DNA from 2 places in the Janthinobacterium svalbardense genome. Region 1 is predicted to be linked to the other one. Evidence: predicted binding sites of a transcription regulator. Region 1 holds the regulator's gene; the other holds the start of a gene.

What was found. The regulator FliA, encoded in region 1, starts transcription of late flagellar genes. The targets are predictions, from matches to a motif close to CTAAAGTTTNNNNNNNNNNNGCCGNTA.
Region 2: the regulator FliA is predicted to act here: its motif matches at 1,534-1,560, upstream of CNX70_RS07285 (DUF5610 domain-containing protein).

The regions. Positions count from the first base shown of each region.
Region 1 is NZ_CP023422.1:5,248,800-5,264,053, reverse strand. Features, by position in the region: gene flhF (flagellar biosynthesis GTPase FlhF) at 321-1,649, shown strand; gene CNX70_RS23445 (MinD/ParA family ATP-binding protein) at 1,642-2,505, shown strand; gene CNX70_RS23440 (RNA polymerase sigma factor FliA) at 2,550-3,281, shown strand; gene CNX70_RS23435 (flagellar motor protein) at 3,263-4,009, shown strand; gene motD (flagellar motor protein MotD) at 4,015-4,803, shown strand; gene CNX70_RS23425 (translation initiation factor Sui1) at 4,852-5,214, shown strand; gene CNX70_RS23420 (hypothetical protein) at 5,287-6,147, shown strand; gene CNX70_RS23415 (flagella synthesis protein FlgN) at 6,198-6,665, opposite strand; gene flgM (flagellar biosynthesis anti-sigma factor FlgM) at 6,674-6,982, opposite strand; gene flgA (flagellar basal body P-ring formation chaperone FlgA) at 7,093-7,788, opposite strand; gene flgB (flagellar basal body rod protein FlgB) at 7,980-8,432, shown strand; gene flgC (flagellar basal body rod protein FlgC) at 8,435-8,836, shown strand; gene CNX70_RS23390 (flagellar hook assembly protein FlgD) at 8,852-9,550, shown strand; gene CNX70_RS23385 (flagellar hook protein FlgE) at 9,605-11,152, shown strand; gene CNX70_RS23380 (flagellar basal body rod protein FlgF) at 11,213-11,956, shown strand; gene flgG (flagellar basal-body rod protein FlgG) at 12,028-12,810, shown strand; gene CNX70_RS23370 (flagellar basal body L-ring protein FlgH) at 12,861-13,511, shown strand; gene CNX70_RS23365 (flagellar basal body P-ring protein FlgI) at 13,514-14,629, shown strand; gene flgJ (flagellar assembly peptidoglycan hydrolase FlgJ) at 14,640-15,254, shown strand, end outside.
Region 2 is NZ_CP023422.1:1,680,128-1,695,381, forward strand. Features, by position in the region: gene sbcB (exodeoxyribonuclease I) at 41-1,489, opposite strand; gene CNX70_RS07285 (DUF5610 domain-containing protein) at 1,632-2,246, shown strand; gene CNX70_RS07290 (GGDEF domain-containing protein) at 2,248-3,213, opposite strand; gene CNX70_RS28060 (hypothetical protein) at 3,216-3,452, opposite strand; gene CNX70_RS07295 (HPF/RaiA family ribosome-associated protein) at 3,477-3,854, opposite strand; gene CNX70_RS07300 (DUF1345 domain-containing protein) at 4,055-4,720, opposite strand; gene CNX70_RS07305 (MFS transporter) at 4,758-6,029, opposite strand; gene CNX70_RS07310 (CDP-6-deoxy-delta-3,4-glucoseen reductase) at 6,100-7,125, opposite strand; gene CNX70_RS07315 (SDR family oxidoreductase) at 7,138-8,055, shown strand; gene CNX70_RS07320 (hypothetical protein) at 8,121-8,381, shown strand; gene CNX70_RS07325 (hypothetical protein) at 8,588-8,857, shown strand; gene CNX70_RS07330 (hypothetical protein) at 9,100-9,339, shown strand; gene CNX70_RS07335 (glycine-rich domain-containing protein) at 9,421-10,107, opposite strand; gene CNX70_RS07340 (sensor histidine kinase) at 10,296-12,143, opposite strand; gene CNX70_RS07345 (glutamine--tRNA ligase/YqeY domain fusion protein) at 12,358-14,124, opposite strand; gene CNX70_RS07350 (DnaJ domain-containing protein) at 14,287-14,580, shown strand; gene CNX70_RS07355 (hypothetical protein) at 14,686-15,198, shown strand; gene CNX70_RS07360 (hypothetical protein) at 15,188-15,254, shown strand, end outside.

The DNA.
Region 1 (15,254 bases):
GCATTGTTAAGACCGCAAACCCAAGCGAAGGGCCGGGGTCGAACCCGATGGGGGAGTGCGTCCCAATGGGGGCGCACTCCGATCGCGAAGCGACGGGTTGCCGCCTTTTTGCTTATTTTTTAATCAATTTCCTGCCGGCAAACTGAATAACGGGTACTTTCCCGTCCTGTTCCTTCGATCATTTCCTCCAAGCATCGCTAATAATGGAAACTGTCCGGGTGATCTGTGTCCATGTGGAAGACAGCACCCAAGCAACAGGAGTCGACGATGGTCACACAGTTCAGCCAATATTGCGCCACCCCCGCCCTGGGAGGCCGGTCATGAATGTGAAGAAATTTACGGGCGCCTCGTCGCGCGATGCGCTGCGCAAGGTGCGCGAAGCGCTGGGTCCCGATGCCGTGATCCTGTCGAACCGCCAGGCCGATGGCGTGGTGGAAATCCTCGCGCTGGCCAATGACGATGCCGCTTCGCTGGCGTCGCCGCCGGCCGCGTCCGAAATGTCCCAGCCCCGTCCCCAGTTGCAGACCCAGTTCGCCACGCCGCAGCGTCAGGCTGCCCCGGCCCAGCGCCCGGCTGCGCCACGTCCTGCCGCACCGCGCCAGGCTGCCGGCGAGCCAGTGGACATGGCCCGCATGCAGCAGATGATGGCCAGCGCGCTGGCGCACGTCAAAGAGAACGCCGCCGCCGAGATGAGCGGCATGATGAATGAAATCCGCGCCATGCGCGGCATGATGGAAACCCAGCTGGCGGAAATCTCGTGGGGCTCGACGCAGCAGCGCGAGCCGCAAAAAGCCGTGGTGCTGCGCGAAATGCTGGCCGCCGGTTTCTCGGCCAGCCTGGCGCGCTACCTGATCGACAAGCTGCCCGCCGGCCTCGATGGCGCGCAAAGCATGCGCTGGATCAAGACTGTCCTCAGCCGCAATCTGAATACGGTCGCCAATGAAGACGCCATGCTGGAGCAGGGCGGCGTGTTTGCGCTGGTCGGCCCGACCGGTGTCGGCAAGACCACCAGCACGGCCAAGCTGGCGGCCCGCTGCGTGATGCGCCACGGCCCGGAAAAGCTGGCCCTGATCACCACGGACGCCTATCGTATCGGCGCGCACGAACAGCTGCGCATCTACGGCAAGATCCTCGGCGTGATGGTGCATTCGGTGAAGGATGAAGCGGACTTGCGCATCGCCTTGAAAGAATTGAAGAACAAGCACACGGTGCTGATCGATACGGTGGGCGTGAGCCAGCGCGACCAGATGGTGACGGAACAGGTGGCCATGCTGTCGGGTGCCGGCGCCGACGTGAAACGTTTGCTGTGCCTGAACTCCACGGCGACGCAGGAAACCTTGAACGAAGTGGTGCGCGCCTACCAGGGCAGCGGTCTGGCCGGCTGCATCATGACCAAGCTCGATGAAGCGGCCTCGATCGGCAATGTGCTCGACGTGGTGATCCGCCAGAAACTCAACCTGTTTTATGTGTCGAACGGCCAGCGCGTGCCGGAAGACCTGTACCTGGCCGACCGCGGCTACCTGATCGACCGCGCCTTCAAGCTCAAGCGCGATGCGGCGGCGACGCAGTTTTCCGATGCCGAACTGCCGCTCTTGATGGCGCAAGCGGCCGCCCGCAACAATGAAGCGCGCGGGGTGCGCCTTGGCTAATTTCGATTTCGACCAGGCCGAAGGCTTGCGCCGCATGCTGGCTGGCCCGCAGCCGCGCGTCATGACATTTTTATCGGCCACGCCGCAGGACGACAAGGGCGCCATGCTGGTCAACCTGGGCGCCTCGCTGGTCTACGGCGGCAATGACGTGCTGCTGCTCGACGCCAGCGGCGGCAGCGACGGCGTCGCCGCGCGCCTGGGACTGGCGCACGGTGCCAGCCTGCGCGACGTGGCGCGCCAGCAGTGCGCCTTGAACCAGGTCATCCACCAGGTGCCGCAAGGCTTCGGCGTGGCCAGCCTGGGCGCGCGCAACCACCTGATGGACAGCATGGACTATGCGGGCGAGGAAGAACTGCGCCGCCTTGGCAAGACCTTCGAGGTGCTGGCGCGCCAGAGCGGCATCGTGCTGGTCGACGGCATCATGGCCGACGCGGGTGCATGCTTCCCCGTGCCGCTGATGGCCTCGTCCGATATCGTGGTGCAAGTGTCGACCAGTGCCACCTCGATCAAGGCCGCGTACTGCCTGATCAAGCGCCTGAGCCAGGAGCTGGGACGTCGTCCGTTCGGCATTCTCGTCACCGGCGCTTCCGAATCCGAGGCAAAAGTGGTATACGATAATATGGCGCAGGCGGCGAGCCGCTACCTGGCCGTGAAACTGACCTCGATGGGGTCGGTACCTGCCGATGAGTATCTGCACCGCGCGGCGCGTCTGGGCCGCAGCGTGGTCGATGCCTTTCCGCTGGCGGGAGCCTCGGTGGCGTTTCGCGGACTGGCCGAGCGGCTGGCCCGTTCGGCGGCGCCGGTGCTCGGTGGCACCTTGTACCAGACGGGGAGCCCGCACCAGTTCAGCGTCTGAATCCATCATCAGCACACGATAGCAGTTAAAACAATAAGCAGCCTATGTACACGGTCAAAGGGAAATCGAACAAGGACTATTTGCTGACGGAGCACATTCCGCTGGTGAAGCGTCTGGCGCACCATATGAAGGCGAAATTGCCGCCTTCGGTCGAGGTCGATGACCTGATCCAGGCCGGCATGATCGGCCTGCTCGACGCCATCAGCCGCTATGAAGAGACGCATGGCGCACAGTTCGAGACGTATGCCGTGCTGCGTATCCGCGGCGCCATGCTCGACGAATTGCGCACCAGCGACTGGCTGCCGCGCAGCATGCGCCAGAACATGCGCAAGATCGAAGAGGCGATGAGCATTTTGCAGCAGCGCCTGGGACACCCGCCGACGGAGTCGGAAGTGGCAAAATTGCTGAAAATGTCGCTGGTCGACTACCAGGAAATGCTGGGCGACGGCGGCGGCCACCAGTTGCTGTACTACGAAGACTTTCATGACCCGGACGGCAATGACAGCTTTCTCGACCGCCATTGCGTGGACGAGAACAGCGACCCCTTGCGGTCCCTGCTCGATACCGATTTCCGGCAATCCGTGATCGATGCCATCGACGCGCTGCCGCCACGCGAGAAAATGCTCATGGGCCTGTACTACGAAGAAGAGCTGAACCTGAAGGAGATCGGCGCGGTGATGGGCGTGTCCGAATCGCGCGTCTCGCAGCTGCATACCCAGGCCGTCGCGCGCCTGCGGGCAACCTTGAGGGAGCTGGCGTGGACTGGTCCAGCGTAATCGGGCTGGCGCTGGCGCTGGCCGGCCTGCTGGTCGGCCAGGCACTGGAAGGCGGCAAGATGGCCTCCCTGCTGCAGCCGGCCGCCTTTGCCATCGTGGTCATTGGCACCTTCGGCGCCGTGCTGCTGCAAACGCGGCTGCGCACCTTCGTGCGCGGCCTGGAAATGCTGCGCTGGGTCTTCCTGCCGCCAGCCGACACGCGTGCCGCGCTGGCGCGCGACATCGGGCAATGGAGTTTGACGGCGCGCCGCGACGGCCCGCTGGCGCTCGAACGCCTGATGGAAAACACGGCCGACCGCTTCAATGCCAAGGGCTTGCGCATGATCGTCGACGGCATCGCGCCCGACAAGCTGCGCCAGTTGCTCGACGTGGAAATCTCCGCCTACGAGATGGCCGAACGCCAGGCCGTCAAGGTGTGGGAATCGGCGGCCGGCTATTCGCCCACCATCGGCATCCTGGGCGCCGTGCTGGGCCTGATCCACGTGATGGAAAACCTCACCGACCCGAGTAAGCTGGGCAGCGGCATCGCCGTGGCGTTTGTCTCGACGATTTATGGCGTCGGCCTGGCCAATCTGCTGTTCCTGCCGGTGGCGAACAAACTCAAGGCCATCGTTTCGCGCCGCGTACTGCAGTATGAAATCACGGCCGCCGTGCTGTACGACATCGCCACGGGCGACCACACGCGCATCATCGAAGAGCGCGTGGCCAGCCTGCTGCACGAGCACTGAGCATGATGCGGCGCGCGCGCAGGAAGTATGACGAGGAGCCGGACAACCAGGACCGCTGGCTGATCTCGTACGCCGACTTCATCACCTTGCTGTTCGCCTTTTTCGTCGTCATGTACGCGATTTCGCAAGTCAACGAAGGCAAGTACCGCGTCTTCCAGAATGCCATCGGCCAGGCCTTCAGCCTGGAAAAGGGCGCGCCGCCCATCATCATGGAAGCGCCGCAAGCCATTGCGCTGCCGAACCCCGCCCTGAAACGCCGCACGGAAGCCATCCGCCGCGAGCGCGAACACATGACGCGCCTGGCGCAGGACCTGACGTCCACGCTGGCGCCGCTGGTCAAGGAAGGCAAGGTGCGGGTCACGCAGACGAGCCGCGGCGTGAGCGTGGAAATCAATGCCAGCGTGCTGTTCGATCCGGGCGCCGCAGGGCTGACGATGGAGTCGGACCAGGCCTTGCGCGCCGTGGCCGTGCTGCTCAAGGATGACACGCACGACGTGCAGGTAGAAGGACATACGGATGTGCAGCCGATCAGCAATTCGACCTTTGCCTCGAACTGGGAATTGTCGGCCGCGCGCGCCAGCGCCGTGGTGCGCCTGTTCATCGCCAGCGGCGTGCAAGCGTCGCGCCTGACGGCCGTGGGCCACGCCGACAACATCCCCGTGGCGCCGAACGCAACGCCGGAAGGGCGCGCGCGCAACCGCAGGGTCGCCGTGACGATTTTGTCGGGCATCCCCGAGACGGTGACGGAAGTGCCGACGCCGCCCGTCGCACCGGCACCTGCTCCCGCCAACTGAACCCGGCGCTTGGTACAATCGCGCCTTCTCCCTTTTTATCTCTCCATCATGAAAAGCAGTTCCCTGGGCGGTCTCGTGTATTCCACTGAAACGGGCCGCATGTGTCCCGCCTGCCGCCTGCCGCTGGCGCAATGCGCGTGCAAGGCGCAGGCCAAGGTGGCGCCTGCGGGCGATGGCGTGGTGCGCGTGTCGCGCCAGACCAAGGGCCGCGGCGGCAAGAGCGTCAGCGTGGTGAAAGGCCTGGCGCTGGACGCCATCGCGCTGGCCCTGCTGGGCAAGCAGCTGCGCACGCAGTGCGGCTCGGGCGGCACCGTCAAGGATGGCGTGATCGAAGTGCAGGGCGACCACGTGGACACCATCGTGGCTGCGCTGGCCAAACTGGGCCATCAGGCGAAAAAAGCCGGCGGCTGATCGCCCGCGCCGCGTGCGGCATGCCGCCGCGCACCTGTGGTAACGTGCGCTTCCAGTCCACGCACGCCACTCATGATGAATATCAAGCTCACCGGCATCGCCATCGCCGCTGCCATCGCGGCAGCACTGGCGCTGGCGTACTGGCCCGCACCCGACGGCGGCGCGCCGGAATCTGTGGCTATCGCTGCCGCCAGCGCACCAGCGGGGCGCAGCCTGGAATCGTATTTGCATATCGATGCTTCCGTCCCTGCGGCTGACGCGTCCGTTGTCGTTTCCCTGGTGCAGCGGCTCGAACGCCTGGCCGCCAGCGGCAGGCCGGAAGACGCGTATGCGGCCTACAACCTGCTCGACGACTGCATCGTCTTCCAGCGCGAAAGCCGCTTGCCGGGGCTGGAATTCGAGCTGGGCCGCGAGATGACGGCAGAAGAAAAAGCCGCCCAGCAGCAGCTGTGCGCGGGCCTGACGCAGCGCCAGCGCGACGACCGTCTCGGCTACCTGGCCACTGCCGCGAAGGCGGGCGTGCCGGGCGCCGCCACCCTGTTCCTGTCGGAAGGGCCGTTCGGCGACCGCAGCGCGTTGCGCAACCGTCCCGACGATCCGCTGGTGCAGGCATGGAAGCGGCAAGCCATCGCCCAGCTGACGGCGCAGGCGGATGAAGCTGAACTCTCCAGCGTGGCGACCCTGATGATGACCTACCTGCGCGATGGCGAGATGGTGCAGAAAGATGCGCCGCAAGCGTATGGCTACCTGCTGGCCCTGCGCCTCGTCTACGACGACATCCTCGCTCCCGGCGTCACCAATCCGTATCAGGATGAATACTGGCACTGGCTGCAGGATGAGCTGACCCCGGCGCAGCAGGCTGCCGCCGCAGCGAAGGGGCAAGCCATCGCGGCGAAATTTCGCCAGCATACGGGGCGTCCCGGGCACGGCTGAGCTGGCAAAGCCGCTGCGCCTTGCCGGGGGATAGGCTCTAAATAAGGGACTTAGCCGATGACGACGCGCCGGCTGGCCGTGTTCGTCGTCGGTTGGCCGCTGGGGCCGTAGAAATTGCCGCTCTGGGCCGTGGGGCGCATGGCGTTCAGGGCGCCTTGCGTGTGCAGCATGTGCTTGTTGACCAGCAGGCTGTTAAGCCGGTTCTGTTCTTTCGCTTCGCGCGTGGTGTCGAGCAGGGCTTTCCACAGGGGCGCCGCTTCGGCTTCGCTGGCGCTGATCAGCCAGTCTTCCATGCCCGCTTCGGCGGCCGTGAAACCGGCTGCCGCCAGCGCCTGGTGGCGTTGCGCCGCCAGTTGGCTCAATTGTCCGACGAGTGCCGTCTTGCGCACCGTGAGCTCCGTGATTGCATCGATGTCAGCCGCAACCAGATGCCGCTGTTCTTCTTTCATCAATGCCAGCAATGTGGTCATGAGCTGTTGCTCGTCGCGCAGGCTGGAAAACGGAGTCACTGATTGCATGAGGGAACCTATCTATTTCGTGAGTGCAGCAAGTCCTTGACTGTGTCGAGGAGACCGTCCGCCACTTTTTCAGAGTTGACCTGGAACTGGCCGTCGGCGATCGCCAGTTTGATGCGTTCGACTTTTTTCGTGTCGAACACGGCGCCGCTGCCGGCAGTTGCACTGGCCGCTAATGCCTGTCCTTGCGGCGACAGGCGTACATTGTCCGACGTCGTCGGTGTTGCCTGGGCTTTCTCGGCATTCCGGGCGCCGGAGGTATTCGCGGGCGCCACCGGCAGGCCGGGATTGCTTTTAATGGTGTTATCGGTAATTTTCACAGCGTGATCCTCGTCTGGTCGAAGTCAAAAAACTCCGGGATATGACTTCTTATCGGCATCTTATCCAGGAACTTTAGTGCGCCAGACTACAATATCGCTATCTATCCGCGTTAAAAGGCGACCTCCACCATGCCACCCGCGCGCGCCACGCCGCTGATCTGCTGCCCGCTCTGCGTGCGTACCTGCACCGTCTGGCCATCGCCGGCGCTGCCGATGGCGCGTCCTTCTGATGCCACCTGGAAACCGTTGCCACTTGAAACGACGCGCACCAGCTGGCCTTGCATGACCACCGGTTTGCGGCGCAGGGTATCGAGGCGCATCGGCGTGCCTGGTGGCAAGGAAATATTCGTGCTGGCGCCCACCACCTGGGCCATGTCGGTGGCGATGCCTGCAGGCAATGCCGCCAGGTCGCCCTGCATCGTCACCAGCTGGCTGGCGTCGATGGCTTGCCCTTGTGCCAGCGGCACGGCGCTGGCCACGTAGTCGCCCACGACGGCCACGTTGGCCTGCAAATAAATGGTCCAGTTGGAGGGTGCCGTGCAGCGCACGCCCACGGTAGTCTTGCCCCAGGCACGCGCGCCTGGCGCCATGAACGCTTGCGGCGCGGGGCAGGCGGCCAGGTTCAGGCGCGGATCGACGGCGCCGACGGTGACCGTCACCTTGCCTGGCAAGCCATTGCTTTGCACTTGCAGGAACTGTTCCACGCTGTTGCGTAGCGCTTCCGGCGTCTGCCGGCCGGCGTTTTGCGCCTGCGCCAATATTGGCAGGGCGGCAAGAACGAAGAAGAAAGCGAGCGGTGTTTTCATGGTGATAGGCCTCTGGAATAGTGCCATGATAGTGTGCGCAGCTCTGATCGAAGCGCCGATTAAGGGGTAAAAGTACGGTCTGATCCGGCGATGGCCTTGCCGGTGGGCACCGTACTATGTTTCCTGTCATCACTATACCGCCATCCTTCCGCCATCTCAGGCGCCAGTGGCAGATCTTTCCGGAGCCTGACATGATAGGGAAACTCGACGATTACATGCGCTTCAACGAGACGGCGCTGAGCCTGCGCTCGACGCGCCAGGAATTGCTCGCCTCGAATATCGCGAATGCCGATACGCCCAACTACAAGGCGCGCGATGTCGATTTCGCCAGCGCGCTGAAGGGGGCGATGGCGCGCAAGGATGGCGTGCCGCCGGCCCTGAAGGGCACGGCGCCGCAGCATCTGCCGGGCAAGGGCGTGGCCGCTGCAGCAGGGAGCAGCACGGGCGGCAAGGTCGAGACCCTGCCCGACGGCACGCCGCTGCTGTACCGCGCGCCGGCCCAGGGCGCCGTCGACGGCAATACGGTGGACATGGATCTTGAACGCAATGCCTTTGCCGACAACGCCATCCGCTACGAGGCGGCCGTGACGTTCCTCAACTCGCAGATCAAGGGCATGCTGACGGCCATCCAGGGAGGACAATAATCATGTCGCTATTTAATATCTTTAACGTCTCCGGTTCGGCCATGAGCGCCCAGGCGCAGCGCCTGAACACGGTGGCCAGCAACCTGGCCAATGCCGACAGCGCCACCAGCGCCACGGGCGAAGCCTACCGCGCCAAGCAGGTGGTGTTCGAAGCCGTGCCCATGGCCAACGGCGCCACGGCCGTCAAGGTGCAGAAGGTGATCGAAGATCCGTCGCCGATGAAGCTGGTCTACGACCCGAAGAACCCGCTGGCCGACGAAAAGGGCTACGTCACCATGCCCAACGTGAATACGGTCGACGAGATGGTCAACATGCTGTCGGCCTCGCGCTCGTACCAGACCAATGTGGAAACCATGAACGCAGCCAAGTCGCTGCTCCTGAAAACCCTTACGCTCGGCCAATAAGGCTGACTGACCATTATGGCAACCATCGATACCAGCACCGCCACCGTCACCGACTTGATGGCGACGATGAATCCGAAGAAGACGACGGCCGCGAAGGGCAGCGTCGAGGAAGAAACGAACAAATTCCTGACCCTGCTGGTGACCCAGCTGCAAAATCAGGATCCGATGAACCCGCTGGACAATGCGCAGCTGACGAGCCAGCTGGCCCAGCTGTCCACGGTGACGGGCGTCAACAAGCTCAATACCACGCTGGAAACGCTGAAAACCAGCTACCAGCAGGCCGAATCCATGCAGGCGGCCAATATCATCGGCCACGGCGTGCTGACGGCAGGCAAGAACGTCACCCTGAGCAAGAGCGCGGCCCTGCTGGGCGTGGACCTGGCGACGCCGGCCGACAGCGTCAAGGTCATCATCTACAACAGCGCGGGCAAGGAAGTCCATTCCATCGACCTGGGCCCGCAGGATGCGGGTACCTTGCCGCTGGGCTGGAACGGCTCCACGGCCGAGCTCGACAAGGATGGCAAGCCGGTCGTGCTGGCCGACGGCGCGTATACCTTTTCGGTGGAAGCGACGCGTGGCGGCGCCAAGCTCACGGATGCAGCGGCGCTGATGTTCGGTTCGGTCGCCAGCGTGTCGACGGGCGCCGGTGGCGTGAAGTTGAACGTGCCGGGCGTGGGCAGCATCACCATGGCCGATGTGAAACAGATTTTGTAAGCCGCTCGTTTGTAGCGTAGACCCTCTACCCCTAATTTCTACCAGGAGAACACAATGTCTTTCCAACAAGGCCTGAGCGGCTTGAATGGCGCCGCCAAATCGCTGGACGTCATCGGCAACAATATCGCCAACTCGGCCACCGTGGGTTTCAAGCAATCGCAGGCGCAGTTTGCCGACATCTATGCCAACTCGCTGTATGGCGTGGGCGGCAACCAGCCCGGCATCGGCGTGGCCGTGTCGCAAGTGGCGCAGCTGTTCAACCAGGGTAACCTGGAAAGCTCGTCGAATCCGCTCGACATCGCCATCAATGGCGGCGGTTTCTTCCGCACCAGCGTGAACGGTGCCATCCAGTATTCGCGCAACGGCCAGTTCCAGGTCGACAAGAGCGGCTTCATCATCAATGCCCAGAAAGCCCAGCTGACGGGCTATCCGGCCGACGTGAACGGCAAGATCCTGGCCGGCGCCGTGGTACCGCTGCAGATCGACCCGTCCGACATGGCGCCGCAGGCGACCACCAAGATCGATACCCAGGTCAACCTCGATTCCAACTCGGCCATGCCAACCGTGGTGCCGTTCAGCGTGGGCGAGCAAAAGTCGTGGACCAAGCAATTCCCCGTACCGGTTTTTGATTCGCTGGGCAATGCCCACACCATGTCCAATTTCTATGTCAAGACGGGCACCAATAGCTGGGATGTCTACTCGGCTACTGACGGCAAGGAAATTACCAGCGCGAAAGTGGCTGCCGCGGCACAGACCGATGCCGCCTCTCTGGCCGCGCGCGCTGCCTACCAGTCCGCCGTCACGGCCGTGCCGCTGGTACCGGCGGCCATCACGGCTGCCGCCGTCGCCTATGGCAATGCGGCCGGCGCCGCCGTGAGCGCCGCCGCAGCCGCGGCCGGTGCCAGCCCCGCCCAGCTGGCCGCCATCAGCGCCACCTATGGCAGCGCCGTGCCCAACGGCATCAATTCCAGCCTGACGCCAGACCAGATCGACAAGAATATCGCCGCCGTGACGGAAGTGCCCGCCGTGAGGTCGGCCTCGCTGGTGTTCAACAGCGTCGGCAGCCTGGACAAGGCCGCCATGCTGGGCCTGACGCCGCCGCAAACCTTGCCGGTGACGGTCAACCTGCCCGTCTTCCCCGCCACGGGCGCGAATGCGAACCTGGCGATCAAGGTCGACTTCACCAATTCCACCCAGCTCAGTTCGTCCACCAGCGAAAAGCGTACCGTGGCCGATGGTTATGCGGCCGGTCAGCTGAGCCGTTTCGTCGTGGGCACCGATGGCGTGATCCAGGGCCAGTACAACAATGGCAAGACACGCGACCTGGGCCAGGTGGTATTGACCAAGTTTTCCAATCCGAATGGCCTGGAGCCGCTGGGCAACAATGCCTGGGCGGAAAGCTCGACCTCGGGCAGCCCCATGACGGGTGAGCCGAGCTCGGCCGGTTTGGGCGACTTGCGCGCCTCGGCCGTCGAAGTGTCGAACGTGGACTTGACGGCCGAGCTGGTCAACATGATCACGGCCCAGCGCGCCTACCAGGCGAATGCGCAGACCATCAAGACGCAGGATTCGGTCTTGCAAACACTCGTCAACCTGCGTTAAGAGTAAGGGGAGCAGTTCTTTCGGACTGCTCCCGGCTTTCGTTTTGCACGGAGAAAACACATGGACCGTCTCATCTACACCGCCGGCTCGGGCGCCAAGCACATCCTGGACAAGCAGGCGACCACGGCGAATAACCTGGCGAACGCCACCAGCACGGGTTTCCGTGCCCAGCTCGACTCGTTTCGCGCCGTGCCCGTGGTGGCGGACGGCATGATGCCGACGCGCGCCTTTGTCGTCGATTCGACGGTCGGTTCCGATTTCACGCAAGGACCCATGCAGCACACGGGCCGCACGCTCGATGTGGCCGTGGAAAATGGCGGCTGGATCGCGGTGCAGTCGGCCGACGGTTCCGAAGCCTATACGCGCAACGGCGCCTTCAAGCTCAATGAAAACGGCATGTTGCAGACCCAATCGGGCTTGATGGTGCAGGGCGACACGGGTCCGCTGGCCATTCCGCCGGGCGTGACGGTGTCCATCGCCAGCGATGGCACGGTGGGCACGATTTCCACGGATGTGCCGCCAGGCCCGTCCACGGTGCTGGGACGCATCAAGCTGGTCAACCCGCCCGAGCAGCAACTGGTGCGCGGCGACGACGGCCTGTTCCGCCTGAAGGATGGCACGCTGGCGCAGGCCGACCAGGCCGTCAAATTGACGACGGGCGCGCTCGAAGGCAGCAATGTCAGCCCCGTCGACTCGATGGTCAGCATGATCGCCCTGGCGCGCCAGTTCGAAACACAAATGAGCTTGTTGAAGAATGCCGAGAATAACGCGGCGAAAGCCACCCAGATCCTCGCTTTGAATTGATAGAGCCGGTCGCATAATGGTTACATAGAAATAGTCTACAGGGCTGGCAAGCGCTGTTATTGGAGAAAAAAATGATTCGTTCCCTTTGGATAGCCAAGACCGGCCTGGAAGCGCAGCAGACGCAGATGGACGTGATCGCCAATAACCTGGCCAACGTCAGCACCACGGGCTTCAAGAAGTCGCGCGCCGTGTTTGAAGACTTGCTGTATCAAAATGTGCGCCAGCCGGGTGCGCAATCGTCGCAGCAAACCCAGCTGCCGTCGGGCTTGCAGATCGGCACGGGCGTGCGCACCGTGGCTACCGAACGCATCCATACCCAGGGCAATCCCCAGGCGTCGGGCAATTCGCGCGACGTGATGGTCAACGGCACCGGTTTCTTCCAGGTGCTGCTGCCTGATGGCGCCACCGCCTATACGCGCGACGGCTCTTTCCAGACGGATGCCAATGGCCAGTTGGTGACCTCCGAAGGCTTCGTCATCCAGCCCGCCATCACCGTGCCGACGAATGCGCTGAGCCTGACCGTGGCGCGCGACGGCACCGTCTCCGTGACCTTGCCCAATACCGTGGCGCCATCGCAGATCGGCTCGCTGCAGCTGACCACCTTCGTCAATCCGGCCGGCCTGGAGTCGAAGGGCGAAAACCTGTACATGGAAACGGGCGCCTCCGGCGTGGCGCAAACCAACACCCCGGGCACGAATGGTGCCGGCGTGCTGATGCAGGGCTATATCGAGAGCTCGAACGTCAACGTGGCCGAGGAAATGGTCAACATGATCCAGACGCAGCGCGCCTACGAGATCAACAGCAAGGCCATCACCACATCCGATCAAATGCTGCAGAAATTGTCGCAACTTTAATTTTCATAGTCGTCATGCCATCCGCCGCCGGATGGCAGCGGAGGTTCGCCATGCAATACCCCATCATCGCCCTGTTGTCCGCAGTCCTGTTGTCCGGCTGCGCCATCACGCCTACGTCCATCGTGCAATACCCGACCACCACGCGCGCACCGATGCCGGAACCCGTGGTCGTCAGCAACGGTTCCATCTACCAGCCGTCGACCTACCGTCCCGCCTTCGAAGACCGCCGCGCGCGCCACGTGGGCGACACCATGATCATCGCCATCACCGAGCGCACGAACGCCGTCAAGGCGGGCGCCAGTTCCGGCAACAAGTCCGGCAGCGTGGGCTTCAGTACGCCTGGTTTTGCCCAGGGCCGTTTGGGCGGCAGCGTCTCGGCGAATGGTGCGACCAAGTTTGCGGATGGCGACAACCAGTCCGCCAGCAACACCTTTTCCGGCACGATCGGCGTGACGGTGATCGAAGTATTGCCAAACGGAAATCTTATCGTCGCCGGCGAAAAACAGATCGCCATGAACAAGGGCACGGAATTCATCCGCTTCTCGGGCATGGTCAATCCGGACACCATCGGCACGGGCAACGTCGTGGCCTCGACCCAGGTGGCCGACGCGCGCGTCGAATACCGCACCAACAGCCAGATCGACCGCGCCGAAATGGCCTCGATGGCCTCGCGCTTCTTCCTCAGCCTGCTGCCGTTCTGATCATGGCGACCTTGACTTTCCCCCGCCTTTTGCTCGCCTGCGGCCTGGCAGCCGCCATGCTGGCGCCCGTCGCCCAGGCCGAACGCCTGAAAGACCTGGCCAGCATCGCCGGCGTGCGCCAGAATCAGCTGATGGGCTATGGCCTGGTTGTCGGCCTCGACGGCAGCGGCGACCAGACCACGCAAACGCCGTTCACCATCCAGAGCGTGGCGGCGATGCTGCAGCAGCAAGGTATCAACTTGCCGCAAGGTACCAGTTTGCAGCTGAAAAACGTGGCCGCCGTGATGGTGACGACGTCCTTGCCCGCGTTTGCCCAGCCGGGCCAGATGCTCGACGTGACCGTGTCGTCGATGGGCAATGCGAAAAGCTTGCGCGGCGGCACCTTACTGATGACGCCATTGAAGGGCGCCGACGGCCAGGTGTACGGCATGGCGCAGGGCAATGTACTGGTGGGCGGCGTGGGCGCGCAGGCGGCCGGCAGCTCCATCGTCATCAATCACCTGAGCGTGGGGCGCATCTCGGGTGGCGCCACCGTCGAGCGCACTGTGCCCTCGGTGCTGGGCGCCAACAACACCATCCGCCTGGAATTGAATGCCACCGATTTCGCCACCGCCAGCCGCGTGGTCGACGCCATCAACAGCCGCTACGGCGCCGGCACGGCTGCCGCGCTGGACGGGCGCGTGATTCAGGTGCAGTCGCCGGGCAGCAGCGACCAGCGCGTGACCTTCCTGGGCCAGCTGGAAAGCATCGAAGTCAATCCGGCCCGCCTGGCGGCCAAGGTCATCATGAATGCGCGTACCGGTTCCGTTGTGATGAACCAGTCTGTGACGCTGGAAACCTGCGCTATTTCGCACGGCAACTTGTCCGTCACCATCAATGTCGAGCCACAGGTGAGCCAGCCGGCGCCCTTGTCGGGCGGGCGCACGGTGGTCACGCAGACGGCACAGATCGATATCAAGAAGGAACCGGGCAAGGTCATGCTGGTCAAGGGTGGCGCTTCGCTGTCCGATGTGGTGAAAGCCTTGAACGCCATCGGCGCCTCGCCGCAAGACTTGCTGGCCATCCTGCAGGCGATGAAGGCGGCCGGTTCGCTGCGCGCCGAACTTGAAATCATTTGATGGACACGCCATGATCAGCCAAACCGACCTCAGCAACACCGCCGCCTACGACGTCAAGGGCATGGATGGCTTGCGCCAGTCCGCCAGGGCGAAGGACCCTGCCGCCCTGAAAGAGGCGGCCACGCAATTTGAAGCCATGTTCATCAACATGATGATGAAAAGCATGCGTGAAGCCTCGCCGCAGGACGGCATCATGGATAGCCAGCAAAGCAAGATGTATACCTCGATGCTGGACCAGCAGACGAGCCAGAACCTGGCCAAGCGGGGCACGGGCCTGGCGGACGTGCTGATCCGCCAGCTGTCGTCCTCGAACCAGGCGCTGGCCGCCGATGGCGCCGAAGCGCCGTCGCCCCGCTCGTCGAGCATGACGCAGGCGCTGGCCGCATTCCGCCAGCAGCAGGGCGCCCTCACCGACGGCGCAAGCAGTGCCAGCGGCAGCGGCAAGACCCTGAGCGAGAAGGCCAACGCCACGCAGGCGCCGCATGTGCGCGCCTTCCAGGAAAAGCTGGGCGTGCACGCGGAAGAAGCCAGCCGCGCCACCGGCATCCCGGCCAAGTTCATGCTGGGCCAGGCAGCGCTGGAGACGGGCTGGGGCAAGCGCGAAATCATCGCCCGCGACGGCAGC
Region 2 (15,254 bases), 2.7 Mb from region 1:
GGCTTTGCCCCGCTATTCCGACCTACGGCTGTCTTGGGTTTCAGTCGCGCATGGGCGCCACCATCTCCGCGTAATCGTACAGTTCACCGAGAATTTCCTCGCCCCGCTCATCGACCGATTCCGACAGCACGTCGATTTCCGTAAACAGCATTTCGATGGTGCGGGCACCGCCGTCGCCGTCGAACAGGCGGGCGGCGCGGTGCTGTTCCCAGCGCAGGTTTTCCGCTTCGCTCAGGGTTTGCGGGAAATTGCGGGCGCGGTAGCGGAACAGCAATTCCTGCAAGCGTTCGTCGGCAAACGAAGGGCGAGCCGTGGCCAGCTTGGCCGGCGTGTCGCGGCGCAAGGATTCGAGCAGGCGGCGGTCGTCGTTGCTGACGAAACCGTTGTACAAATCCTCATCCACGTCCAGCGCCACGTTCGCGCCCGGGCGCTGGAACACTTCGGCCCAGATCGCATCCATGTTCGGCGCCGTGGCGGCCAGCTGGGCGTTGACCTTCGCCGCATCCATGTCGATGCCCCATTGCGTGGCCATGGCCGGCGACAGGGTCTTTAAATTGCCGACCAGCATGGGCGATTTGTTCAAATGTACGCTTTTCACCGGCAGGCGCGTCATGCCTTCCGGCATGGCTTCCTTGCGCGTAAACAGGCGCGTGCGGATGGTGTCGGCGTCCAGGCTGAACAGTTCGCGCGGGTCGTAGGCGCAATCCCAGACGAGGATTTCATTTTTGTTGCTCGGGTGCGTGGCCAGCGGCCAGACGACGCCCAGGCAGCCCCGTTCGGCGGGGAACATGCCGGACACGTGCAGGAAAGGCTGGCGCTCGGCGGAGGCCAGGTGCATGCCCATTTCACTGGCGACCCTGTCCTTCTTGTGCAGGGCCAGGCAGAATTCGAACAGTTTCGGCTGTTTTTCGCGGATCAGGCGGGCCAGGGCGATGGTGGCGCGCACGTCGGACAGCGCATCGTGCGCCGCTTCGTGCAGCAGGCCATTGGCCTTGCTCAAGTGTTCCAGTTTAAAACTGGTCTGGCCATCGTCGCGCTTCGGCCATTGCATGCCTTCCGGGCGCAGCGCGTGCGTCATGCGCACCACGTCGAGGATGTCCCAGCGGCCGCAATGGTTCTTCCATTCGCGCGCATACGGGTCGATCAGGTTGCGCCAGAACAGGAAACGCGTGACTTCATCGTCGAAACGGATGGTGTTGTAGCCCACGCCGATGGTGCCCGGTTCCGAAAAAGCCGCTTCGATGGTGGCGGCGAACTGGTGCTCGGGCACGCCCAGTTGCAAGCATTGCTGCGGCGTGATGCCCGTGATCAGGCACGCTTGCGGATCGGGTAGGAAATCATTGGCAGGCTGGCAATACAGCATGATCGGCTCGCCGATCTCGTTGAGTTCGGCATCCGTGCGGATGGCTGCGAACTGGGCCGGGCGGTCGCGGCGCGGCTGGGCGCCAAAGGTTTCGTAGTCGTGCCAAAGAAATGTCTGGTTAGTCATTGATGTCGTTGCTTGCTTAATTGTTATCTTAATTGTCCGGGCCGCTTCAGTTTTCTGAAAACCTGCCGATACTACACGAGAGGATGGTCATCACGGCGTTTCCCGCATGGTGGCATACATTGTCCGTTCAAGGAGGTCTATCGTGTCAATTCCCATCGCCGCAAGCGGCAATTCCACCCCTTCCGTGACTTCCGTCAGTACGGGCGTTGCCGGCAAGGACGATAAAGTCCAGAAAAAGGACGGCGTCAACACTGAAATGAGCGTGAACGAGCGCAGCAAGCTGCAGTTGAACGCCTCCATCATCCAGGCGTCGCTGAATGTCTCGCTCGGTTCGGAAAACGAGCCGCTGGCGCTGCTGTACAAGACGGCCATCACGAATATCAATGAAGCGCTGAAGGGCCAGTACGGCGACGATGCGATCCAGAACGCGGCCTCGCAAGACAATAGCGCCGAAGCGACGGCAAGCCGCATCGTGTCGCTGTCGACGGGTTTTTTTGACGCGTTCAAAAAACAGAATCCCGGCATGGACGACGATGCGGCTCTGAGCAAGTTCATGGACACCATCAGCGGCGGCATGGAAAAAGGCTTCAAGGAAGCGCGCGACATCCTGGACGGCTTGAAAGTGCTGAATGGCGATATCGCCGGCAATATCGACAAGACGTACGAGCTGGTGCAGAAGGGCTACGCGGATTTCATCGCCGCGCACAGCAGCAAGAAGGATGATGCGGCCAAGCCGGCCGACAGCAAGGCTGCCTGAGCTACAGCATGACCCTGTTGCGGCCTGAGGCTTTTGCCCGGTAGAGCGCCGCGTCGGCGGCCGCGATCAGCGCTTCATCGTCCTGTTCGGCCGCCAGGCTGGCCACGCCGAAGGAGCCCGTGATATGCGGCAGCGCGCTGCGCATGTCGGCGAAGATGATGGCGTGCTGCATGCGCTCGCACAGGCGCTCGGCCACCCGCAGGGCCACGTGTTCGTTGGTATCGGGCAAGATCACGATCATTTCCTCGCCACCATAGCGCACGGCAAAATCCGTCGGCCGCAGGGCTGCACCCAGCACTTGCGCGGCGATGCGCAGCGCCTGGTCGCCCGCCTGGTGGCCGTGCGTGTCGTTGAAACGCTTGAAATGGTCGAGGTCTATCATCACCAGCGATAGCGGCGAGCCGCTGGCGTGGGCGGTGATGATCATGTTCGGCAGTAAGTCGGTCAGCCAGGCGCGGTTGTACAGGCCCGTCAGGCTGTCGACCATCGACAGCTGGCGGTAGAATTCGCCCAGTTTCTGGCGCCGGCGCAGCAGGGCATTGGCGGCGCGGATGCGGAAGGACAGCAAGCGCAGCAGGTTGCGCGCCAGGCCGTTCGATTGTTCGATCAATTCCCAGACGACGGCCGCGTCGATCACCAGCAAATCGGTTTCTTCCAGGGCGGAAATGGCGGCCAGGTTGCTCGCTTCATCGAGCACCGATTGTTCGCCCACGCTTTCGCCGGGCAAGACCTTGCTGACGGTGCCGTCATCCATGCCCGTGTGGGTGTCGGCCGCGACGGCCAGCGAGCCGCGCAGGACGATGTACAGGCTGGTGCCCTGGCTGTCGGCAATGGCTTCGCCCGCTTCGAGGCGCATGACGGGGCAGGGCGCCAGCATGGCGGCCGTCTGGCTGTCCGCAGCATCGCTAAATAGCTGTAAATCGCCGATGTTGCAGCCTGAAGCGCCGAAGTTGCCGATCTGTTCCACAATCATACTTTCAAAAAGCCGGTGCGCGCGAGCAGAGGACCGGTATCTTCATGATAGCGTAAAGCGGCCTTGGCTGTAACGGCAAAGGCTTGCTTGATGTCACTTACTGTGGGAAATACGACAATTATTTCATTCTCGCGTCCATGCGCTGGAATGCTGCCGGTTTTGGCATTCTTGTTGCAGAGCGCGAAAGGCGGGGCGGATGTGCAAAGGCAGCCTTGAACGGCTGCCTTGGTCACTGAAGAGTGCTGCAGTTTGGGGAGTTACTCGGCGGTTTCTTCCGCTTCAGCCGTATCGATCACGGCATTCTTGCCGGTGGCGTGGCGCTTGCTGTCTTGCAGGCGGCCCAGGGCACTATCGATGGCGCGTTTCAGTTTGTCAGTGGCGCCGGCAACGGATTGATGCACGGTGGCGTTCTGTTCGGTCACGGCAATCGGTTGATAGCCAGCAACGCGTGCTTCCATGACGCAGCGGATATCGTCGGCGCCGCCTTTCGGGCCATTCGTGTCGCTGATGTGGACTTCGATGCGGGTCAGGTTGTCGCGGAAGCGGTTCAGTGCGCTTTCAAGTACGGATTGCACATGTTCGTTCAGTCCAGCGGTGTTGGCGATGGTGCTGTCGGTATGAATATTGATTTGCATATGCTTACTCCTGTCAATTCAAAAAAAACCCATCTCAGGCGTGCTGCGGCCTGGTTGCTGCCTCATGCACATGACCTCTGTGCATGGAACTTATCTTACTCCTCTTTCTGGTATTTCAAGAGGGTGCGCACGATTAAGATGAGCTTAACCCTACAGCCAGGTCAAGTTTCCTCGCAGAATCTTTTCAAGCCGAGTCAGCTTTATCCATTGATGAGGCCGGCGGCAATATTGATCGACAGGCCCAGCACGACCAGGTTGAAGAAAAAGCTCAGCACGGATTGCCCCAGCACGATCTGCCGCATCAGGCGCGTCTGCACGCAGACATCCGACGTTTGCACGGCCACGGCGATGGTGAAGGCGAAATACAGAAAATCCCAGTAATCGGGGTTTTGCTCGTCGTCGGGAAACTTCAGGGGGCGTAGCGCGGGGTCGGCCTGGTAATACAGGTGGGCATAATGAAAGCAGAACAGGGTGCCGACGAGAAACCAGGAACCGACCAGGGTGAGGATCGTCAAGCCGTAGTGCAGCGCGCGCTCGTCCGGCGCCATGTCTTTCATCGAAGACAGCTGCGAGACGATGGCCACCAGGCTCATTACGGATGCGACGGACAGGGCCGACAGGACCGTGGCGGCCCGCTCATCCTGGCGCGCGGCCATCACCTTCACCTTGTGATGGTTGGCGCGCATCATCATCCAGGCCATCGTCGCCAGGTAGAACCAGACGGCAACATTCCACGCCGTCAGCAAACGCGTCATCTCTTGCCAGGACGAGGGCAGCAGCAGGCCGGCCGCCACGCCGATGGCCGTGGCCATGCTCAGGTGGGGGCGGCTGCGGATGAAGCTGTGCAAGGGAAGCGTGATTTTCATGGTGCGAGTTCGCAGTGGTAATAGCGCATCTTAGCTCTTAGCTTGCGCTTGCGGTGGCCGTTATGGCGGCCGTTTCCTTCTCGTGGTGGGGGAAGCGGTCCATGCGCGACAGCACGGGGAACAGCACGGCCCACACGCCCGTCACGGCCAGGGTGGCGGCGCCGCCGAAGAGCACGGCGCGCACCAGGCCGAACCAGCCGGCCGTCAAGCCCGATTCGAATTCGCCCAGTTCGTTCGAGGCGCCGATGAAGACGGCATTCACGGCGCTGACCCGGCCACGGATCTCGTCGGGCGTCTCGAACTGCACCAGCAGGTGGCGGATGTAGACGCTGACCATGTCGCCGGCACCCATCAGGAACAGCGCCGCCAGCGCCAGCGGGAAATAGCTGGTGCTGCCCAGCACCAGGGTGCCCAGGCCGAAGACGGCCACGCCGCCGAACATCCACGCGCCCACGCGGCGCGTGATGGGGAAGATGGCCAGCGCGATCGAGCACAGGGCGGCGCCGGCGCCCGGCGCCGTGCGCAGCAGGCCCAGGCCGCTGGGGCCGATATGCAGCACGTCGTGCGCGAGCGCCGGCAGCAGGGCCGTCGCGCCGCCGAACAGCACGGCAAACAGGTCGAGCGAAATGGCGCCCAGCACGATGGGTTTCGACCAGACGAAGCGCAAGCCTTCGAGCAGGGTATGCCAGCTCACTGGGGCGCGCTGCACCACTTGCGGCGCCGGCGTGGTGGCGCGCATCAGCAGGACGGACAGCACCAGCAGCGCGGACGAGATCAAATACACCACCTTGGGGCCGAAGTAATACAGCAGACCGCCCACGGTGGGCCCCAGGATGATGGCGACGTGCGAGCTCGACGAGCTGAGCGCGACGGCGCGGCTGAAGTGTTGCGTGGGCACCATGTTGACCAGCACGGCTTGCGTGGCTGGCATCATGAAGGCGCGCGCGCTGCCGAACAGCACCAGCACGGCAAACACGGGCCAGACGATGGAAATGTTGCTTAACGTAAACGCCAGCAAGGCCAGCGCGCAAGCGAGCTGCGCCGCCAGGCACCAGGCGATGATGTTGCGGCGGTTGTAGCGGTCGGCCACGTGGCCGGCCGGCAAAATCAATACCAGGAAGGGCGCGAACTGCGCCAGGCCGATCAAGCCCAGGTCGAACAGGCTGCCCGTGATCTGGTATACCTGCCAGCCGATGGCCACGCTTTGCATCTGCACGGCCACGGTGCCCAGCACGCGGGCGGACAGGTAACAAGCGAAATTGCGGTGACGCAGGATACTGAAGCCGTTGCCGGCGGACGCGAGGGACATGACATTTCCAGGGGGCAGCGGGGAGGGGGGCAGCGGATGCCGCGCCAGCAGCCCCCCGCTGTCTGGATGCTTACTTGGCCAGGTCGGCTTCCGTGGTGAAGGCGTCCGCGTAGAACTCGTCGGCTGGAAGTTGACACAATTGTACGAAATCGCGGTTGGCCGACTCGACGACGATCGGTGCGCCGCAGGCATACACCTGGTACGCGGACATGTCGGGCAGGTCGGCCATGACGGCCTGGTGCACGAAGCCCGTGCGGCCGCTCCAGGCGTCTTCCGGCAAGGCTTCCGAGACGACGGGCACATAGGTGAACTGCGGCAAGTCGGCGGCCCACTGGCGGCACAGCGCATCCATGTACAGGTCGTGCGGCCGGCGCGCGCCCCAGTACAGGGTGATCGGGCGCGGCGATTGCTCGTTGATCATGTGCTCGACGATGGCTTTCAAGGGGGCAAAGCCCGTGCCCGAGGCCAGCAGCACGACGGGCTTGTCGGAATCTTCGCGCAGGAAGAAGGTGCCCATCGGGCCTTCGAAGCGCAGGATGTCGCGCTCCTTCATGCTGCCAAATACCTGGTCGGTGAACAGGCCGCCCGGCATGTGGCGGATGTGCAGGCTCACGGGGCCGCCGTCGACGGGCGCGCTGGCCATGCTGTAGCTGCGGCGTTTGTTATCGCGCAGCATGATTTCGATATACTGTCCGGCGCGGTAGTGCAGGCGCTCGCTGGCCGGCAATTGCAGGGTCAGCACGACGACGTCGGGCGCGACTTTTTCAATCGTGGTCACGCGCGACGGCATTTTCTTGATCGGGTAGTCGCTGCTGCCCGCCACTTCGCGCGCCTGCACCACCAGGTCGCCCTGCGGCACGGCGCAGCACAGCAGCGAGTAGCCAGCGGCCGCTTCATCTTCCGTCAGGGAGCGGGCCTGGTATGGCTTATGCTGTACGCTGCCGGACACGATCTTGCCTTTGCAGGAGCTGCAGGCGCCGCTCTTGCAGCTATACGGCAAGCCCACGCCGGCGCGGATCGCTGCCGACAGGACGGTTTCGTCCGCTTCACAGCTGAATTGGTGGCCGCTGGGCTGAACAGTAATTTGAAAAGTCATACAATCCTTGAGATGAAAAATATGTTAATGCACTCTTTGCGCAAGCCGGTGGGCTTGCCGCGCTTGCTGATCCTGGGCTGCGGCGACGTCGGCATGCGTCTGCTGCCCCTGCTGCGCGCGCGCTTTCGCGTCTTTGCCGTCACCAGCCAGCCGGCGCGTTGCGCGCAACTGCGGGCGGCCGGCGCCGTGCCCATCGTGGCCAACCTCGACGACCGCGCCAGCCTGAAGCGGCTGGCGGGACTGGCGACGATGATCGTGCACCTGGCGCCGCCCCTGTCGTCGGGCTTGCTGGACCGGCGCACGCGCAATCTGGCCGCCATTTTACCCGAGCATGCACGCCTGGTGTATGTGAGTACCAGCGGCGTGTATGGCGATTGCGGCGGCGCCTGGGTCGATGAGACGCGCCCGACGGCGCCGGGCAATGCGCGCGCGAAGCGGCGCGTGGATGCGGAACAGGTTTTGCGTGCCTGGGGCGCGCGCTGTGGCGCCAGCGTGGCCATCCTGCGCGTGCCCGGCATTTATGCGCCCGACCGCCTGCCCCTGAAGCGCCTGCGCGAAGGCACGCCGGCCCTGGCCGCGGGCGACGATGTGTACACCAACCATATCCATGCCGATGATTTGGCGCGCATCATCGAACGGGCCTTGTGGCGCGGCAAGCCGGGACGCGTGTATCACGCCAGCGATGACAGCGAACTCAAGATGGCGGAATATTTCGATGCCGTGGCCGATACGTTTGGCCTGCCGCGCCCGCCGCGCCTGCCGCGTGCCGAGCTGCGGCAAGTGGTCACGCCGATGCTGCTGTCGTTCATGTCCGAATCGCGCCGCCTGCACAATACGCGCCTCAAGCGCGAGCTGGGCGTGCGCCTGCGCTACGCGCGCGTGGCCGATGCCTTGCAGTCGCTGTCTGCCGATACGGCCGGCATCGGGTAAAATGGCCGGTTATCTGCGCACTTTGCCGGGCCGGTGCGCAGCGCCATTCACTTAAGGACTACAGCATGACCACCCTCACTTACGAAGAATACCTGGACGAGGTCACCACCGTCCTGACAGAACTGTATGACCTCGACGACGACGCCGCCATCAAGCTGGTCGTGGCGGCGCAGGATGCCGAATTTTTTGTTCCGCACGATGCGCATGAGGAAATGCGTACCGCCGAGCAAGCCAAGAAAGATGCGGTCACCCTGTTTGAGCGCAAGCAGAATCGCCAGCAAACGCAGGAAAAACAGCAACAGCGCGTGCGCCAGCAAAAGAAATAAGCTCCAGCCATCGGCCGCCAGGCCGCTGGAGCATGGCGCAGTGTGGGCTGCGGCGCAATGCCGGGGCCTGGCCATTTGATGCAACGCAAGGGCAGCATGGCGAACTGGCGATATGCTGAGCAATGTCGTCACGCGGCCTGGCTGGTTGTGGCGGGCTCGGCATCTACAATTAGCGTGACGTTGTTTCCCGTCAGCAGGAGCGATCCATGCGAGCTACGAGTCACCCCAGCAAGGAACAGGTGCGTGCCTATATGCGCGGCCGCGAACATGCGTTGCAGCCGCCACCGCCACCCGATGAAATTCGCCGGCAACTGGCCTGGTGCCGCGTGGACGCCTTCCCCGGCATTTGCCTTCCGGCCACCCCGGCCGGCCTGGCCGCGCAAGGCTGGCATTTATCCGCCGACATGGCCCGCCTGGGCACCCTCATGGCCATAGCCTGGCTGATGCACGGCGGTGTTGCTCATCGTAAAAATTGATGACGTGCAGCAAATTTTCCCGATTTGAGTTATCCTCTAGCACATTCCAAGTGCGTCAATTCTCTTCAATTATCACAATTTTGCTTTAAGTTACGCAAAAATCAACAATAGCGTGTATTATATTGTTTGTGGCGTAAAGGCCGCATAAGTGATGGCGCTTTTTAGTGTGTTTACCCTGAATTATTGCAGAAGAGACATTCGGTTTCTTTGTGCACTAATACAACAAGTACGGATTTTTGATCATGTCTCTCAAACAAATTACCTCTTTGCCTACCTACAACCCGAATCGCGTCCTCGATGCGATCATCGACAAGCTGCAACTGAAAAACGATGCCGCCCTGTCGCGCGCGCTGGAAGTGGCGCCACCGGTCATCAGCAAGATTCGTCACAACACCTTGCCGATCGGCGCCACGATCCTCATCCGCATGCATGAAATCAGCGATTTCAGCATTCGTGAACTGCGCGAGTTGATGGCTGCCTAAGAGCGCCTGACAGACGGCAAACTGAGAGGTGCCGTCTGGGTAAGTCAGGCTTGCCGCGTGCGGCAGCCACATCTGTTTTTGCTATTGCGGTTCGCTGTTCAACACCGGACGATCAACATAGAAACGCCCCATTTCCAGGCCGGTCGCGGACGACTTGACCACTGCGGCGGCCAGTGTCGCGGGCGCGCTGGAAAATGCGGTGTTGGCAGCCCCCGTCGCGCGGCCCGAATACGCTGTCGCCTGCACCGCTGCGCTGGAAAACGCCGTTTGCACGGCCCGGCCCGAGTACGCTGTCGCCTGTACTGCGGCACTGGAAAACGCTGTTTGTACAGCCCGTCCCGAATACGCCGCCTGCACGGCCCGTCCCGAATACGCCGTTTTTGCGCGGATATAATCTTCCCCGAACGTTTGCTCATACAGCTGCTTCATGCGCTCGCCCACGCGCTGGTGCGCCGCTTCGTCGTCTTCGCCGCGCAGGCCGATGTACGGAAAGTGATGCAGGAAGTAGCCGAAGACCTGTTCGCAGTCCGCCGCATATTTCAGGGTGTCGAGGATGTGGTAGTGCCAGAAGGTATCGACATCCATCAGCGGCGCTGTTTCTTCTTGCGGAAACTGTTTCATCAGGATCAGAAAGCGCCGGTACTCGAACTCCACCGCATTGGCCTTCTCCAGGCTCCATCCTTCGCCTGACTCCCGGTGCATCAGCTTGACTTTGATCGCGTCCAAATTCAAATCGGCAATTGCCTTGAAACTGTCGTTCGTATCCATGAATGTCCTTGTGGTAAAGAGCGTTGTGGGAAATACAGTGCAACAAGGGAGAGTGGTGGGTGTGTACTCCTGATAAATAGTTGAGGAATGCCTGGCCCATGGCGGGCAGGTGCTGAGTTGTTCTACATCAATATTGCATCTAATTGCAAAATACGCAAGCTGAGCTTGTTTCATGCGGGACGTGCCTGTCAGGTGCTGGCCCGGCTGTCTTCCTGGTAGGGAAATGCCGTGGCGTCCGCACCCAGCGGCACGCTGACATGCACGCGCATGCCTGCGCCGGGGCTGCTTTCGATGTAGAAGGTGCCACCCAGTAGCTTGATGCGCTCCTCGATGCCCACCAGGCCAAACGAGCCCAGCTTGTTGCGTCCGTCGATGGCCGCGCCCACGCCGTTGTCGCTGACGCTCATCGACACGGTGTCGCGGCACTTTTCCAGCTTGACTTGCACGCGGCTGGCATTCGCATGCTGGGAAATATTGCTGAGTGACTCTTGCAGGATGCGGAACAGGGCCGTGGCGCATTGATCGCTGAGGCAAATGTCGTCATGGCTTTCGCTGACTTCGCAGGCGATGCCGGTGCGCTGGCGAAATTGCGCCACCTGCCATTCGACGGCCGCATTCACGCCCAAGTCCAGCACGGTGGGACGCAAGTCGTTGATGATATGCCGCACGCTTTTGATCGTGGCGTCGATCTGCTCCAGGGTTGAGCGGGCGCGGGCGTTCAGGCGCGGATGGCGGCGCTGCGTACGCGAGGCCAGCATGTCGGCATCGATGCGCAGCACCAGCAGGTTCTGTCCCAGGTCGTCGTGGATTTCGCGCGCGATGCGCTTGCGCTCCTCTTCCTTGATCCGGTCGGCGTGGGCTGCCAGTCGGCGCAGTTTCTGGTGCGACAGCTGCAGGCGGATCTGGCTGGCGCGCAATTCCTCCGTCATGCCCGTCGCCATCTGGATGGCGCGCCGGCGCGACGACGCCAGGGTGTGGAACAGCATGTACAGCAGCATGGTGCTGGCAAAACCGGTCAGCAGGGCCAGCCACGGCAGGAAGGCGTCGAAGCGCGTGTACAGGTCGCTCTTGCGCACGCTGAACAGCGCTTGCCAGACGCGGCCATTGTGTTCGATCAGCATTGTGCTGCTCAGGTAGCGGCCCGAGTTGCCGGGCAGCCACCATGGCGCATGCATGCCCGCCGTCGTGCTGTCGAAGATGGGGCGCATATCGTGCGGCAAGTCCGGCTGTTCAAGCGCCTGCTGGCCGATATCGAACAGGGTCAGGCGGACATTGCGTACCGGCATGTCGGCCAGCGCGCTGCGCATCATCGCCACCAGGTCGTAGCCGATGCCGACGGAGCCCTGGTAAGCCGCGCGCCTTTGCTCCAGCGTATCGGTCGGCATGCGGTAGCGGTACACGGGCAGGCGCATGGCCATGCCCGTCAGCTGCGGCCGGCCATCCATCGGCACGGGCACGCCGGAATTGCTGAGCTGCCCGGTATCGCGCGACTGTTCCAGTGCTTCGGCGATCAGGGGCCGCGCAGCGATGTCATAGCCATACTTTTCCGGGGCGCTGGCAATCGGCTCAATGTACACCAGTACGGAATAACGGGGGCGCGGACCGGGCGGATGGATGGCAAACGCCGGATAGCCGTCGCGCCCGCGCGGATAGTCGCGCTGCATGGCCGCTTCGAAGGCGGCGCGCTGCGACTCGTCGAGTTCCTGGCTGTAATTGAGATTCATCACGCCCGGGTAGTTCTGTTGCAAGGTGAGGTTCGCCACGTAGCGGTGAAATTGCTCGCGGCTCACGTGTTCATTCGCGTGGAACAGGCTGGCCGTGCCGCGCAGCAGGTTGGCATACGACTTGAGGCGCGATGTGATGTTTTTCTGGGTATTGCGTGCCAGATTGTTGAACAGCTCGCTGGCATCGTTTTCGATCGATAGCGAGGCGGCCATGTAGAACAGCAGGCCCGCCATCAGCGACATCACGAAGCCGAGCAGCCAGAGGGGTTTTCTTTCAGCAGATAAGGGGTGTTTGCCGGCAGTAGAAGACATCGCCATCCGCATCAGGAAGAGGAATCGGGTGCCGCCTGTGTGCTGGAGGCTGTACTGAATTGCATAATCACTATCGGCATTGCAAATTGCTCAATAGCTGCCTAATATACAAAATTATCGTGAACATAGTCAACAGGCAATATTTCGCTGGTACGATGCTGCTAAGACGAAAAAAAACCGCCGCAGCGGTTTTTTTTGTGGCTCGTCCGGCGCCTTATTTTGCCGGCTGCCAGCTGTCTTTCAGGGTGACGATGCGGTTGAAGACGGGCTTGCCCGGCTGGCTGTCGACGCGGTCGGCCGCGAAATAGCCGTGGCGCTCGAACTGGAAGCGCTGTTCCGGCTGAGCCAGTTCCGCGCCCGGTTCCAGCCACGCTTGCACCACTTCCTTGGCCAGCGGGTTCAGGGCCAGCTTGAAGTCCTTGCCGCCCGCGTCCGGCTGCGGATCGGTAAACAGGCGGTCGTACAGGCGCACTTCGGCGGGAATTGCCGTCGGCGCGCTGACCCAGTGCATATTGCCCTTGACCTTGTAGGTCGAGCTGCCTTCGGTGCCCGACTTGCTGTCTTCAAAGTAATTGCAATGCACGGCGATGACCTTGCCGTTTTCATCCTTGTCAAAGCCCGTGCATTCGATCACATAGCCGTAGCGCAGGCGCACACGGCTGCCCGGCTTGTCGGCTATCGGTGGATACAGGCGGAAGTAACCCTTGTTCGGCACTTCCATGAAGTCGTCTTCTTCGATCCACAGCTCGCGCGAGATGGGGAAGGTGCGCAAGCCCCGTTCCGGGAAGTGCGGGTGCACGGGTGCCGTGCATTCCACGCTGTCGTTTTCAGGGAAATTGTCGATGATCAACTTCAACGGACGCAGCACAGCCACCGTGCGCGGCGCCTTCGGGTCCAGGTCTTCGCGCAAACAGCCTTCCAGCACGCTGTAGTCGATCCAGCCGTCGGACTTGGTCACGCCCGTGCGTTCGCACATCAATTGAATCGCTTCCGGCGTGTAGCCGCGGCGGCGCATGCCCACCAGAGTCGGCATGCGGGGGTCGTCCCAGCCGTCGACGATGTGCTCTTCCACCAGCTGGCGCAGCTTGCGCTTGCTGGTGACGATGTAGGTCAGGTTCAGGCGCGAGAATTCGAACTGGCGCGGCACCGGTTGCTGGAAGAAGCCGCCGGCCGACAGGGTTTCCAGCAGCCAGTCGTAGAACGGGCGGTGGTCCTGAAATTCCAGTGTGCAGATCGAATGCGTGATGTTTTCCAGCGCGTCCGAGATCGGGTGCGTGTAGTCGTACATCGGATAGATGCACCAAGCGTCGCCCGTGCGGTGGTGGTGCGCATGGCGGATGCGGTAGATGGCCGGGTCGCGCAAGTTCATGTTCGGCGAACGCATGGCATCTTCGCTCATCTTCGCGCGCAGGATGTGCTCGCCATCTTTGTATTCGCCCGCCTTCATGGCGCGGAACAGGGCCAGCGATTCGTCGCGCGGACGGTCGCGGAACGGCGAATTCTTGCCGGCCTGGCCGAAATTGCCCCGGTTGGCGGCCATGTCTTCGGCGCTCTGGCTATCCACATAGGCAAAGCCGGCCGTGATCAGGTACTCGGCCATTGCGTACAGCTGGTCGAAATAGTCGCTCGCGTAGTGCAGGTGGCTCTGGCCATCGGCATGCTTCGGTTCCCAGTCAAAGCCCAGCCATTTCACGCTGTCCATGATGGTGTCGACGTATTCCTGCTCTTCCTTCGCCGGATTGGTGTCGTCGAAGCGCAGGTTGCACTGGCCGGCGTAATCGCGCGCCAGGCCGAAGTTGACGCAGATCGACTTGGCGTGGCCCACGTGCAGGTAGCCGTTCGGCTCCGGCGGGAAACGCGTGATCACCTGGGGCAGGCCGGGACGCACGTGGGCGCCGGCAGCCAGGTCGGCTTCGATGATGTTACGCAAGAAATTGGGCGCCAGCGCTGGCGCGGCGGTATTCGGTTTATCGTTGCTCATTGATCAATGCGGAAGAGTGACAGTAAAAAGCATTTTACCGTACCGCAAGCGCTTTATAAGCACGTATTTGCCCCCATATCCCAGCATGCAAGCGACGCGGGCGCCGTTCTATAGGATAATCTGCCTTTAATTAGCAAACAAAACGTGACCCCGGAGCCATTTATGGAAAATTTATATAACGTCCTCGGTGTCGCGCCCAATGCCAGCGACGATGAAATCAAGAAGGTTTACCGTTCGCTGGCCATGCGCTTCCACCCCGACCGCAACCAGGCTCCCGGCGCCGAGGCGCGCTTCAAGAGCGTCACCAAGGCGTATGAAATCCTGGCCGACCCGGTCAAGCGCGCCGAATACGACCAGAGCGTGAACCACCGCATCATCATCGATCCGGAAGCGGAAGCGTATGCCCTGTGGTGCGGCGTGTTCCGGCTGCATGGCACAGTACTGCCAGCAGACTAAGCCTGCCGGCGGGTGCCCGGCCAACCCGCATGATTTGAAAAACAACAAACAATGGTGCTTTTGCTTTTAAGTAAAAGTGCCGCGCATTACATTGGAAAGCACAGCATGAGAAGAGTACACCCTGAATTCGCGTACCAGTCGCGCGAGCTGGAAGGCCAGATCGATGGCATCCTTGGCGACCCGCCAAACCGCAAGAACTATAAAAGCATGGTCGACACGCTGGTGAGCGAGTACGCCAGCGGCGGCGGCATCGAAGACGTGAACATGCTGGCCTTCGCGCTGGTCGACCACATCACCTTCAGCGACCCGAAAGGCTTGCTGGCCGAAAGCGAAGACTACGAGTTCGGCGACCCGGCCCGTGTGTTTTCCATGGCCACGTGCGCCGCGCCGGAAGCGGCGAAGATGTACGCCGCCATCGAAGAGAGCTTCCCCGACCTGGCGCGCCAGGCCATCATCACGGCCTTTTTGCACAAGAACCCGCGCCTGTGGGACGACGACGACCAGTCGCTCGACCAGCTGGCGGCCAATGACGACGGCGACGACGAGATGGATGACGACGAAGCCACCGATGATTTCGCCCAGATGTTTGACCAGGATGGAGACGACCATGGCCGATAACAAGGATGAACAAAAAAGCAACCTGCCCGCGCTGACCAAGCAGGTCATGGAATTGG